2 regions of the Arthrobacter sp. GW460-12-1-14-TSB2 genome follow, and region 2 is predicted to be linked to the other one. Evidence: riboswitches for the same ligand, from Rfam matches in the RefSeq annotation. Region 2 holds a riboswitch; the other holds the start of a gene.
The links. A riboswitch is a leader RNA that binds a small molecule or an ion and turns the genes downstream of it on or off. The one in region 2 is predicted to bind cyclic di-AMP.
Positions count from the first base shown of each region.

Region 1 (5,883 bases), on a different contig from region 2:
CAAGAAGGTGGATGCCACGCACCCGCCCATGATCCACACGGTGCGCGGCGCAGGCTACGTCATTAAACCGGCGGATTGAGGTGCCCACGCTTTCCGGCAAGATCCGCAAGGACCGCCGCCGCTTGCTCGATCCTTCCACCTGGCACCTCCGCACGCGGCTGGTTCTGGTGGCCATGGCATTGCTCGTGGCCATCTGCGGCGCAATTGGCCTGTTCAGTTACGCGTCCATGGATTCCTTCCTGACCAAGCAGCTCGATGATCGCCTGAGCCAGGCCTCAAGGCTCTCGAACGAGGCCGGACGGCCACGGCTCGGCAACCCCGCCGGCAGGCCTGATCCGCTGGAGGGCAGGGGCCAAGGTGTGGGGACCTTGATCGCCCGCATCGACAATGGCACTGTCAGCAGCGCCGGGTTCCTCGCGAGCGATGCCACGCCGTCTTCCCTGTCCCCCGAGGATGACCAGATCCTCCTGGCGCTCCAACACGACGCAACGCCGGTTGACCGGACGCTGTCCACCGGCTCCTACCGGCTGGTGGCAGTGGAGGCTCCATACGGGGACGTGATCATCACCGGACTCCCCCTCGATGAAAAACAGAACACCCTCAGCTCCTTGGTGTGGACCATGGTGATCGTGTCGATGGGCGGGCTCGCCCTGATCGGCCTTGCCGGAACTGTGCTGATCCGCCGCACCATGAAACCCCTCGAGCAGCTGTCCGAAGTTGCGACGCAGGTTTCCCAACTGCCTCTCGACGCCGGTGAGGTGGCCCTCGCAGTCCGGGTGCCGTCGTCGAACGCGCATCCTGGAACTGAAGTGGGCAGCGTGGGCTACGCACTCAACCTCATGCTGGACAACGTGTCCCAGGCACTCGAGGCCCGGCAGCAGAGCGAAACGAAGGTGCGCCAGTTCGTTGCCGACGCCTCGCACGAGCTGCGCACGCCGCTCACCGCCATCCGCGGCTACACAGAACTGATGCGGATGACCGAGCACTTTACGCCGGACGGCAAGAAATCCCTCGCCAGGGTACAGAGCCAGTCGGAACGGATGACCACCCTGGTGGAGGATCTCCTGCTGCTGGCCCGGTTGGATGAAGGCCAGCCGCTCAAGATCAGCGACGTGGACCTGACCCAGCTGGTGGTGGAAACCGTCAGCGACGAGAAGGTCATGGCGCCGGACCGTATCTGGCAGCTCGAATTGCCCGACGAGCCCGTTGTGGTCCGCGGCGACGCCAAGCAGCTGCACCAGGTGCTGGCTAACCTGCTTTCCAATGCCCGCAAGCATACGGACCCCGGAACCACCGTGGTCACCGGCGTGATGCGGTCGGCCGACGGCAGTGCCGTGGTGACCGTAACCGACAACGGTGCAGGGATTCCGCCGGAGTTCGTCGGCCGGGTCTTTGCCCGCTTTGCCCGGGCGGACGCCGCCCGCACGAGTCCGGCCCGCTCCGCTTCGGGCGCGGAAGCCACCGGCGCCTCTGCGTCCGAAGGGACCAGCGGCCTGGGCCTTTCGATTGTGCAGTCCATTGTGGAAGCGCACGGCGGAACCGTCGAAGTGAATTCCCGCCCGGGACGCACCGAGTTCGCCCTCCGCCTACCGTGCGAACCACCGGCAGCTTAGCTCCGGCGCATCACTGGCAAGCCAGCCGTTCCGGCGCAAGTCAACGCGCCGTCGTCGTGACCCTCGTTACCTAAATGTGACTTAAGCGCGAGACTCCTGTAGCGTTTTTAGAGTGCGGCAACCGTTATAGCCGCATATCCGGATGGACGCCAAACTCTGCCGCTACCCGGATTTCCTCATGATTAGGCAGAGGCGGGGGACCCAGGTCTCCGGGCATTTTGCATAGCCGCCCTCGGGGTGAAGCCGACACGTGAAGTTCCGTGCGGCCGGATGACCTCATCCGAACCCGACAGCTAACTCCGCCGGCATCGAGAGGCAACCATGACTAAATCCACGCTAGAAGTACGTCCGGAGCGCGCTTCCGACGAGTCCAAGGCGCCTGCCGAACGCTCACGCCACCGCGCCGAACCAGCCACCACCGCGTCGCCAATGTCCCGGATTGCTGCCGGATTGCAGGGCTCAGGCCGGCGGGCCGCAGTAGTAGCCACGGCCTGCGCCGTCCTGATCGGCGTCGGCGCCGCCGGCCAGGCCTCAGAACCTGCAGCCCCGGCAACATCTGCAACGGGCGAAGCCAGCGCCGCTACCGCAAACGCCGAGTCGAAGCTCGCGTTCGAAAAGATCCTGGTCTCCGCCATGCCCGCCCCGGCCTCTGTCAGCCTGACAGCGCAGTCGTCCGACGCGCAACCGGCATCCGAGGAGAAGTCCGCACCGGAAGCACCGGCACCCGCGCCTGCACCTGCACCGGCTGCGGCCCCCGCACCGGCTCCTGCCCCGGCACCGCCTGTAGCCGTCGACGATCCCGCAGCTGCCCAGGCGTATGCCGCATCGCAGCTCGGTACTTACGGCTGGGCGGCTGACCAGATGCAGTGCCTGACCACGCTGTGGACCAAGGAATCGGATTGGAAGACCACTGCCACGAATGCCAGCAGTGGCGCCTACGGCATTGTCCAGTCCCTGCCGGCCGAGAAGATGGCCAGCGCCGGGTCCGACTACCTGACCAACTTCCGCACCCAGATCAATTGGGGCCTGAACTACGTCAAGGAACGGTACGGCTCCCCCTGCGGCGCCCTGAACTTCCACTACGCCAACAACTGGTACTAAGCCGGCGCATCTTCGCCAGGCTTGGTCTGCATGAGCCGGAGGCCCCGAATCCACGTGGTTCGGGGCCTCCGGCTGTCTGACAGCACATTTCTCCCGCTGGTTCGCCCGTGTCCCTACCCTCATTCCTGGAGCCACAAGGTTTTCACAAGGTTGTGGAGTGACTCTGGGTCGCCGCCGCTTTCAATCGTCTTCCAAGCGGCTGCCGGCCCCAGGGCCGTCGTCAAGATGCAGGGAGCACAACAATGAAAAAATGGTTAGTTCCGACGGCCGTCCTGGCCTCAATTTTCGCAGCCGCCGCTCCGGCCGCGGCTGCGCCTTCCGGCCCGCCGCATCCACCGCTTCAAACTGAGTACATCTTTCACTGCGGCCAAGCCGCAGGTGGCTTCGACATCGAAGCCACCGTGACCGGGCGGGTCAAGGACATCGTTATCCCGGGGGACAGAGTCATTTCCGTAGCCCCGAACCTCAACGTGACCCTGACTAACGATGCCGGTGAGACGGTTAGTTATGTCATCACGGGCGCGTCCCACATCCAATTCGTGCCCACCGCCACGGATCCCGACAGCGTCGAATTCAAGTCGACCGGCCGGAACCTCCTTTCATTCGCCGATACGGACCAGGCTGGCGAGGACGTTTCCGGTGTGGTGCTCGTATCGGGCAACTTCAACTTCGCCGTCACCGGGGACTTCCAAACGGAAATCCGGAGGTACTCGGGACCTGGCACGGTCATCGACGTCTGCGCCGTACTGGCCCCCTAACGAACCCAACCGCGGCGGCGGTGCGTCCACCAATGGCGGTGGGCGCACCGCCGCCGTTTCCTTGCACGCTTCCGCACCCGGCAAATCCCACAGCAGCTGCACAGCTTTGGCCTAAATCCTTCATATGCGCCGGTCCCATAGTGGAACCATGACGCTCACAGACCAGTCCGCGGGAACACTGCTCCAACTGCCATCGCAGCCGCGGGCCGCCGTCGACGTCCCGCCCGGCAGCGTTTCGCCGCCCGCAACGGGGAACACCCGCCGTGCCCCGATCGACACCAGGACCGCGGGGGATTCAGGAACCGCCATCCCCGTCCTTGATGTTGTCCTCCCGGTCTACAACGAGGAACGGGACCTGGAGCGGTCCCTGCGGCGACTGCACAACTATCTGCTCGGCACCTTCCCGCACCCGTTCCGGATTACCGTGGCCGACAACGCCAGCACCGACAGCACTCTTAAGGTGGCTGAGCGCATCGCGCGTGAACTCCGCGAAGTCAGCGTGGTGCGGCTTGCCGCAAAAGGGCGTGGCAACGCCCTTCGCACCGTTTGGCTGGCTTCGCCCTCACCCGTGCTGGCCTACATGGACGTGGATCTTTCCACCGATCTGGCAGCGCTCGCCCCTTTGGGGGCGCCACTCATTTCCGGGCACGCCGATCTGGCCATCGGAACCCGGCTGGCGCGCGCTTCCCATGTGGTCCGCAGCCCTTGGCGTGGTTTCATTTCACGCGGCTACAACCTTCTGCTGCACGCGCTGATGGGTGCACATTTCAGCGATGCGCAGTGCGGATTCAAGGCAATTCGCGCAGATGTTGCCCGCCGCATCCTTCCGCACACGGCGGACAACGAGTGGTTTTTCGACACCGAGCTGCTGATCGTGGCGGAAAAATGCGGACTCCGCGTGCACGAGGTTCCGGTTGACTGGACATGCGGTGCCGACGCGGGCGTGGACCTGCTGCACACGGCCCTCGCAGACCTCCGCGGGATGGGCCGCCTTATCCGGGACTTGGCGGCGGACCGCATTCCGGTGCGGGAGCTTCGTTCCGAACTCGCCCAGGTTTACGCCCCCGTCGCTACGGCGGCTACGCTTCCCTGAGCCACGCCATGGCTGCCGTGGGGCAGGTGAAATAGCGCGTTGGTGCGGCAGGAGCGTTGATGCTGAGGAAGAAATTGGCCATGGCCCGGTCCACCGGGGACGATCCGAGGAGCGCCACCCTCGCTACGGTGCTGGGGCGGGCAAAGACGCGCCGGGCCCCCCGGCTCATGGACGCCGTCGCAGCCATATCCACCAGCATCGGAAACGAACGCCCGCGGCTCAGGTCATTGACGGCTGCCATGACAGCCAAGGCAGCTTCCTCGCAAATAGCCAGGCCTGGAATCCATTGCACATGCAAAACGCCGGTGCGCAGCTGAACAATGCCTCTGTCGCCGGCAATCGGGATCTCGGTCATCCTATCCCCCCAAGATAGTTTCAGACGTCCCTCCCGAGACTAATGGACCGAAAACCGGTTTGGGGTCAGAACCGGAAGGAAATCCTCCTGGCACCGGAATCGTCCATGTCCGTGGTCACGGACACGCCGGAGTAGTCCGCAAGGTGCAGAACACCGTCCGGCAGGGGGCCGGTATTGGGACCGATGGCCACGGTCCGGATTCCGGCGGCCAGTCCGGCCGCAATGCCCGCGGGGGCATCCTCAAAGACAAGCGCGTCGGCCGGGTCCACACCGAGCAGTTCGGCGGCCCGGAGGTAGCCTTCCGGGTGCGGCTTGCCCCGGGTGACGAGGTCGGCCGTGACTGCGGTGGCCGGCATGGCCAGTCCCGCGGCGCCCATCCGGATGTCGGCAAGGATCCGGTCGGCGGAAGTCACCAGCGCCACGGCATCTGCCGGGAGGCTGCGCAGCAGGTCGGCGGCTCCGGGCAGCGCAACGATGCCCTCGGTCCGAACCCGTTCCATGGCGCCGAGCTCCGCGGTCAGGGCCACAACATCGGCGCCGACAGGTGCAAACCGCCGAACGGTGTCCCCTGCCTGGACGCCATGGGAGGTGTGGAGGATCTCGGCGATGTCCAGGCCGTAACGGGCCGCAAACTCGCCCCATACCTGCTCCACGACGGCTGTGGAGTCGACCAGGGTGCCGTCCATGTCGAACAGCACGGCCTTGGCGGAGATCGTGGCGACAGGCGATGCGGCGATGCGCGGTACGGCGGCTTTTGGGCGGAAGCTCATGCTTCCATCCTGCCCCACCCGGGGCGAAGCCGGATTCTGTGACTTATCCGTTCGGGCGGTGGGGGATGTATTGGACGGCCCATTTGTTGCCGTCCGGGTCAGCGAAATGCACGAAATGACCCCAAGCCTGAATGTCGATGTCGCTGACGTCAACGCCGTTGTCCTTGAGCTGCTTGTGCGCTGCCTGGATGTC
Region 1 is NZ_JBWKYC010000004.1:233,996-239,878, reverse strand. Features, by position in the region: gene AC07YR_RS08430 (response regulator transcription factor) at 1-79, shown strand, start outside; gene AC07YR_RS08425 (HAMP domain-containing sensor histidine kinase) at 81-1,613, shown strand; cyclic di-AMP (ydaO/yuaA leader) riboswitch at 1,761-1,935, shown strand; gene AC07YR_RS08420 (aggregation-promoting factor C-terminal-like domain-containing protein) at 1,935-2,714, shown strand; gene AC07YR_RS08415 (hypothetical protein) at 2,957-3,472, shown strand; gene AC07YR_RS08410 (dolichyl-phosphate beta-glucosyltransferase) at 3,621-4,565, shown strand; gene AC07YR_RS08405 (DUF7793 family protein) at 4,552-4,920, opposite strand; gene AC07YR_RS08400 (HAD-IA family hydrolase) at 4,986-5,690, opposite strand; gene AC07YR_RS08395 (glyoxalase superfamily protein) at 5,734-5,883, opposite strand, start outside.
Region 1: another riboswitch for cyclic di-AMP. It lies ahead of AC07YR_RS08420 (aggregation-promoting factor C-terminal-like domain-containing protein); the one in region 2 lies ahead of AC07YR_RS18035 (M23 family metallopeptidase).

Region 2 (5,883 bases):
CGTGAACGGCCTGGCCGTTGCCGACGTAGACAGCGATGTGGGCCATGCCCATGCCGCCGTTCTCGTAGTACGCGAGGTCGCCCGGCTGTGCCTCGGCGGCGCTCACGGTGCGGCCCAGGGACAGGTAACCTGCCGGCCAGCCGTGGTAGTTGACGCCGACTGCTGCAAGCGCGTTGGTGGCGAGGGCGGTGCAGTCCTGCGCGACACCCAGCTGGGCGTAGGCGGCGGCAGCAATCGCTGCGCCGTTTCCGCTGGCGGCGGCGGGTGCTGCAGCTGCAGGGACGGCCGGGGCCGACACGGTCGCGGCAGCGGCAACCGGAGCGGCCTCAGGAGCAGCTTCCTGCACCTCGACGACAGGCTTGGGAGCCTCGACGACCGGAGCCGGGGAGGTGGAGACCGCCGGCTTCTCGAAGGAGATGGCGATGCTGGAAGCGGCCGAGATGTTGGCCGGAGCAGAGGACTGCACTTCCAGGGTGGAAGCAGAGGTTGCTTCGCGCTGAACGTTGGTGTCGGCAGCGTTGGCTGCGATACCGCTGGTCAGGACCAGGCCGGAAGCTGCAGCGATAACCGCAGCCTGACGGCCCATGCCGCCGGCGTTGTCGCCGACAGCCTTGGCAATGACAGCAAGCGAGTTGGTTTTGGTAACCTCGGCGCGGTGCCGTGCGATCGCACGAGTAGTCATTATTTCTCTCTTTCGTTTTCCTCAGACTGCGTGGCAGGCCGCGGTTTTTGGACGCTCCGGCATCTTGGGGGTAAGCCGGAACGGCCCGAACAGGTTTATTTAGCGAAGAACGCGCGCTTCAGCGACGGGAAACCCGGGATGTAGCGAAGCGCCGCGTGTTCTAGCGAAGCGTGTAGAACGCAGAAGTGCCCGTGGCGGACACAGCGTGCAGGATCGTGCCCTGCGACGGGTTCAGCGCGCTGATCATCATGCCGTTGCCGACGTAGATGCCAACGTGCGCACCGCCGTTTTGCATGACCAGGTCGCCCGGCGCCGGGGTGGCGGTGGGTGTCATGGCGGTCCATGCATTGGTGCGGGGGATGCTGATGCCAGCCTGGGCGTAGACCCACTGGGTGAAGCCTGAGCAGTCCCAGCCGCTGGGAGTGGTGCCGCCCCAGACGTAGGCGCTGCCAATACCGGTGTACGCGATGGCGGCGAGGCCCGATGCTGCTGCAGAGGAGGCGGCGTCGGCAAGCTTGCCGGCCTTGGCTTCCCCGTCAGCACCAGTGGAGGTCTCGCTGGCGTCGGTACCGGTGGACTGTGCCCGGACGGTTTCAATCTTGGGCGCTGCCGTCGTGGTGACTGACGGACGCTCGAAGGAAACAGTCGCTGTCGGTTCAGCGGTTACGGCCAGCTGGGCTGACTGAGAGCCGGACTCCGTCGAAGCGGAAACACCCAGGTTGGTATCGGCGGCATTTGCCGGCATTCCAACGCTGAGGATCAGTCCGGACGCAGCTGCGATCACAGCCGCCTGGCGACCTACGGTCCCGGCGTTGGCAGTAACAGCCCTGGACACGGAGTTCAACGGGTTCGTACGAACCGTTTGCGCACGGTGGCGCGCAGAAGTGTTGCGTGTAGACACGAAGGTAGCCTCTCCCAATGCCTACGAGGTGAGCTGTCGGATTCGGATGGGAGTCACCCGGCCGCTCGGCTTCCTGGGAAGCTTTTGCGACTTAACCCCAAGGTCTTCTTGCGAAGACCAAAATTGGTTCCCCCGCCTCTGCCAGACGATGTCATGCGAACGGACCTTGAGCGGTGGCAGAGTTAGGCAATCCACTCAAGAGCGCCAACTTCGGAAAAGTTGGCGTGCTCTAAACGGTACAGGAATTCCGAACGAATGTCACATTCAGGTCACGGCATGTCACAGGAATGCGAGAGTGACCCATCGCTTGGGTTAGAGCCAGCCGGTGGGGTCAACGACTTCGCCGTTGACCATCACTTCGAAATGGAGGTGGCAGCCGGTGGAAGCGCCGGTGGTCCCGCTCAGGGCCACAACGTCGCCGCGGCTGACCTTCTGGCCGACCTGGACGCTTGAAGACGAAAGGTGGTTATACGTGGTTTCGAGGCCGTTGCCGTGGTCAATCACCACCCGGTTTCCGCCGCCGTAGGGGTGCCAGCCGGAGAACGTGACCGTTCCGCTGGCGGCAGCCAGGACGCTGGTGCCGCACTGTGCCGCGTAGTCCTGGCCCCGGTGGAACTCACCGGCTCCGCCGGTTATCGGGCTGACCCGGAAACCGAAGGGCGAAGCGGAAACCAAGTGTTCGAGCGGCGCCCCGAGGCTCCCGGCGGAAGCAGCGCGGGTGATGGTGCCCGCGGACTGCGCGCTCAGGAGCTGCTTGAGCTTGCCGTCGGGATCGCCCTTGGTGGCGACATAAGTGCGGTTGAAGTCAATTTTGGCGCCGGCAGCAGCGGAAACCTCCGGCTGCGCGGCAACTGAGGCGGCGACACCGGCATTCCCGGTGTCCGCAGTGGACATCATGGGACCGGTCGACGGGACGGTCACGGTGAGGACAAGTCCGGTGGCGGCAAGGGCAATGCCGGCCTTCTGACCCACGCCGCTCGCCGAAGCGAAGTCCGTTACCTGGCTGAACAGGCTGCGGCGCCGGCGTGCATCACGGTGTGCATCGCGCGGCCTGACCGTCATTACGGCTTCGGCCACAGGGTACTCCGAAGCGGGACCGGTCGCCCTGCGGCGGCCCCTGACGGTCTGCGTGGTCAAGAAATATCCTCTCTGGAGAGCCTGCGAAGTTAGCTGTCGGATTCGGGTCAGAGAGTGCAAAGACCCGGTCCGCCAATGCAAGGCGTCCGACACAGGTCTCCCTAGGGAATCCTTCGTCGGAAGTGGCTTGCTGCTGACGGACTTCACCCCAAGGCCGTTTTTCAACGGCCGGTTGTGGTTCCTCCGCCTCTGCCAGGAGGTGGTTCGCACACTGATCCGCTGGCAGAGCTCGGCTTCGGATCAGGTAACGCTTTTGTATCGGCGCTAGTGCTCAACTATAGGCGATTAATCAGCGCGGTAATAATTCCGTTATCTGGGTCTCAGTACGTTGTAGGTGGTCCTACAAGGGCGCAGTTAGCTGACCGTAACAAACACGTGGGCCGCAACCTCGGGCGGCAACTCCAGGGCGCCTTCGATCTCGGGCACACGCACGGAGATGTACTCCCCCACGCGCTCCAGTGCGAGGGACGCCCCCGGCCGGATTCCGCCTTCATCCAGCTGCACCAGCAACTCCGGCTCAACCTGGATGGGCTCGGCCAGCCTGCTCACCGTAATGCGCGAGTCGGCTCCGTACCCGGTCATGGCCTCAAGGAGGTTCACCACACCGTCGGTGAACGCGGGAGTTGGCTGCCCACCGAGCGCCGCCAGGCCTGGAATGGGATTGCCATAGGGGGAAACCGTGGGGTGGTTCAGGAGTTCGAAGATGCGACGCTCCACCCGCTCGCTCATGACGTGTTCCCAGCGGCACGCTTCGTCGTGGACGTACGCCCAGTCGAGTCCGATGACATCGGCTAGCAGCCGTTCCGCGAGGCGGTGTTTGCGCATGACTTCGGTGGCGCGTTTCCGGCCGGTTTCGGTGAGCTCAAGGTGCCGGTCCCCCGAAACAACCACCAGTCCGTCACGCTCCATGCGCCCGATGGTCTGCGAAACGGTGGGCCCGGAGTGGCGCAGCCGTTCGGCAATCCGGGCGCGGAGAGCCACGATGTTCTCTTCCTCAAGCTCCAAGATTGTCCGAAGATACATCTCCGTGGTGTCGATCAGATCGGTCATCCAGCTCAGCTCCTCGAGCACAGTCCTTGCGTCAGTCCCACCGTACCGCGCAAAAGCCTCCACGTTGGCCTCGGCGGGGTGGACCTGCATCCACCGACCAGCCGCTGGGAAAAGCCCCACGGGATCAGCCAGACCGGCTACGCGGCCCGCTGTACGACAGCAACCAGTTTAGCCTATTTTGAATTAGTCCGGATAATCTTCCGCGCACTGCGCTGACCTGCGGCCGGGATGTCTCAGTGACTGGACTATGACGGATGCCGTTCCCTCCCCTGCAGGCACGTCAGGCAGAATATAGGGGATTCCCCTGCACTGCCGGGCCCCCGTCCACACCGGAAACACGTCCACGCCGATAAATTGGAGCCATTGTGAGCGACACCAGCATCACTATCCCCGCCAACCTCCTGCCCAAGGACGGACGGTTCGGCGCCGGGCCATCAAAGGTCCGCCCCGAGCAGATCGAGGCACTGTCCGCCGCTTCTGCCACACTTCTGGGCACGTCGCACCGCCAGGCCCCAGTGAAGAACCTGGTCGGGTCTGTCCGCAGCGGCCTCAGCGAATTTTTCCGCGCCCCCGAAGGATACGAAGTCATCCTCGGCGTGGGCGGCTCAACGGCGTTCTGGGACATCGCGGCGTTCGGACTTGTGGACAGCAAGGCCCAGCACCTCTCATTCGGAGAATTCGGCTCCAAATTCGCCTCCGCCACCAACAAGGCTCCGTTCCTGGACGCCTCCTCCATCATCAAAGCCGAGCCCGGCACACGGCCGGAAGCCACCGCGGAAGCGGGCGTGGACGTCTACGCCTGGCCGCAGAACGAAACGTCCACGGGCGTGGCAGCTCCGGTCAAGCGGGTTGCCGGCGCGGATGAAGGCTCGCTTGTCCTGGTGGACGCCACCTCGGCTGCCGGCGGCCTGGACGTCGACGTCTCGGAAGCCGACGTGTACTACTTCGCCCCGCAGAAGAACTTCGCGTCCGACGGCGGCCTGTGGCTGGGGCTCTTCTCTCCGGCGGCGCTGGAGCGCGCTGCCCGGATCAAGGCGAGCGGCCGGTGGATCCCCGATTTCCTTGACCTGCAGACCGCCATCGACAACTCACGGCTCAACCAGACGTACAACACCCCTGCGCTGGCCACACTGGTAACCCTGGACGCGCAGGTGCAGTGGCTGAACGCCAGCGGCGGCCTTGATTTTGCCGCTGCACGCACCGCCGATTCGGCCGGGCGCATCTATGACTGGGCAGAGGCCTCCGAGTACGCCACGCCGTTCGTTGCCAGGGCCGAAGACCGTTCCAACGTGATCGCCACCATCGACTTCGACGACTCGATTGATGCGGCCGCAATCGCCAAGGTCCTTCGCGCCAACGGCATTGTGGACACCGAACCGTACCGCAAGCTGGGCCGCAACCAGCTGCGCATCGCCACGTTCGTGGCGATCGACCCGGACGACGTCTCGGCTCTCCTGTCCAGCATCGACTACGTCGTGGGAGAACTGCGGAAGTAGGGAATCAGCGGCTGCTGACGCTTTAGCGTCCGACGGCGTCGTCCGGGGTTTTGGTCCCGGACGGCGCCTTCTTCGTTAAGTGCTCCGCTGTCAGCCCTGCTGGAGCAGCGTCTGCCCTGCTGGAGCGGCTGGCTCTCCCGCAACACCACCCGGAAGTAGCGCAGCCCCTCACGGAGCCTCACCTTGCCGGGGGCAGCGCGGGGGAATAACAGGCTAGTCGACCTCGCGGGCGGAGCCGGATGATTCCTCCGGTGCGTCACTGTCGTCGTCGGAGTCTTCATCGTCGTCGGAAGCGTCGCCGTCGTCCGAAACGGCGGCGCCGTCGTCGAAACCGGCCAGGGCAGTGCCCTGGGCGTCGGCGTCCACAACGGGCGCGTCCGCGTCCTGTTCATTTTCCTGGGCGTCCTCGGGGCGCACCCGTTCAGCCCAGGGCACCCACTCCGGTGCGAGGATGGAATCCTCCGAAGGCAGCAGGCCAAGTTCGTTCACCGTGATGACCTTGGAACGGGAATTGCGGGTGAGCACCGCGTACCACTGCCATCCCTGGTACCCGGCCAGCCGGGACTCGAAGAGATGCGTGACAACGCGGTCCCCTTCGCTTTTGGCACCGATGTGCT
Region 2 is NZ_JBWKYC010000017.1:46,899-52,781, forward strand. Features, by position in the region: gene AC07YR_RS18025 (NlpC/P60 family protein) at 1-682, opposite strand, end outside; gene AC07YR_RS18030 (C40 family peptidase) at 843-1,517, opposite strand; cyclic di-AMP (ydaO/yuaA leader) riboswitch at 1,588-1,747, opposite strand; gene AC07YR_RS18035 (M23 family metallopeptidase) at 1,896-2,720, opposite strand; cyclic di-AMP (ydaO/yuaA leader) riboswitch at 2,724-2,935, opposite strand; gene AC07YR_RS18040 (iron-dependent transcriptional repressor DtxR) at 3,075-3,770, opposite strand; gene serC (phosphoserine transaminase) at 4,136-5,266, shown strand; gene AC07YR_RS18050 (DUF3027 domain-containing protein) at 5,480-5,883, opposite strand, start outside.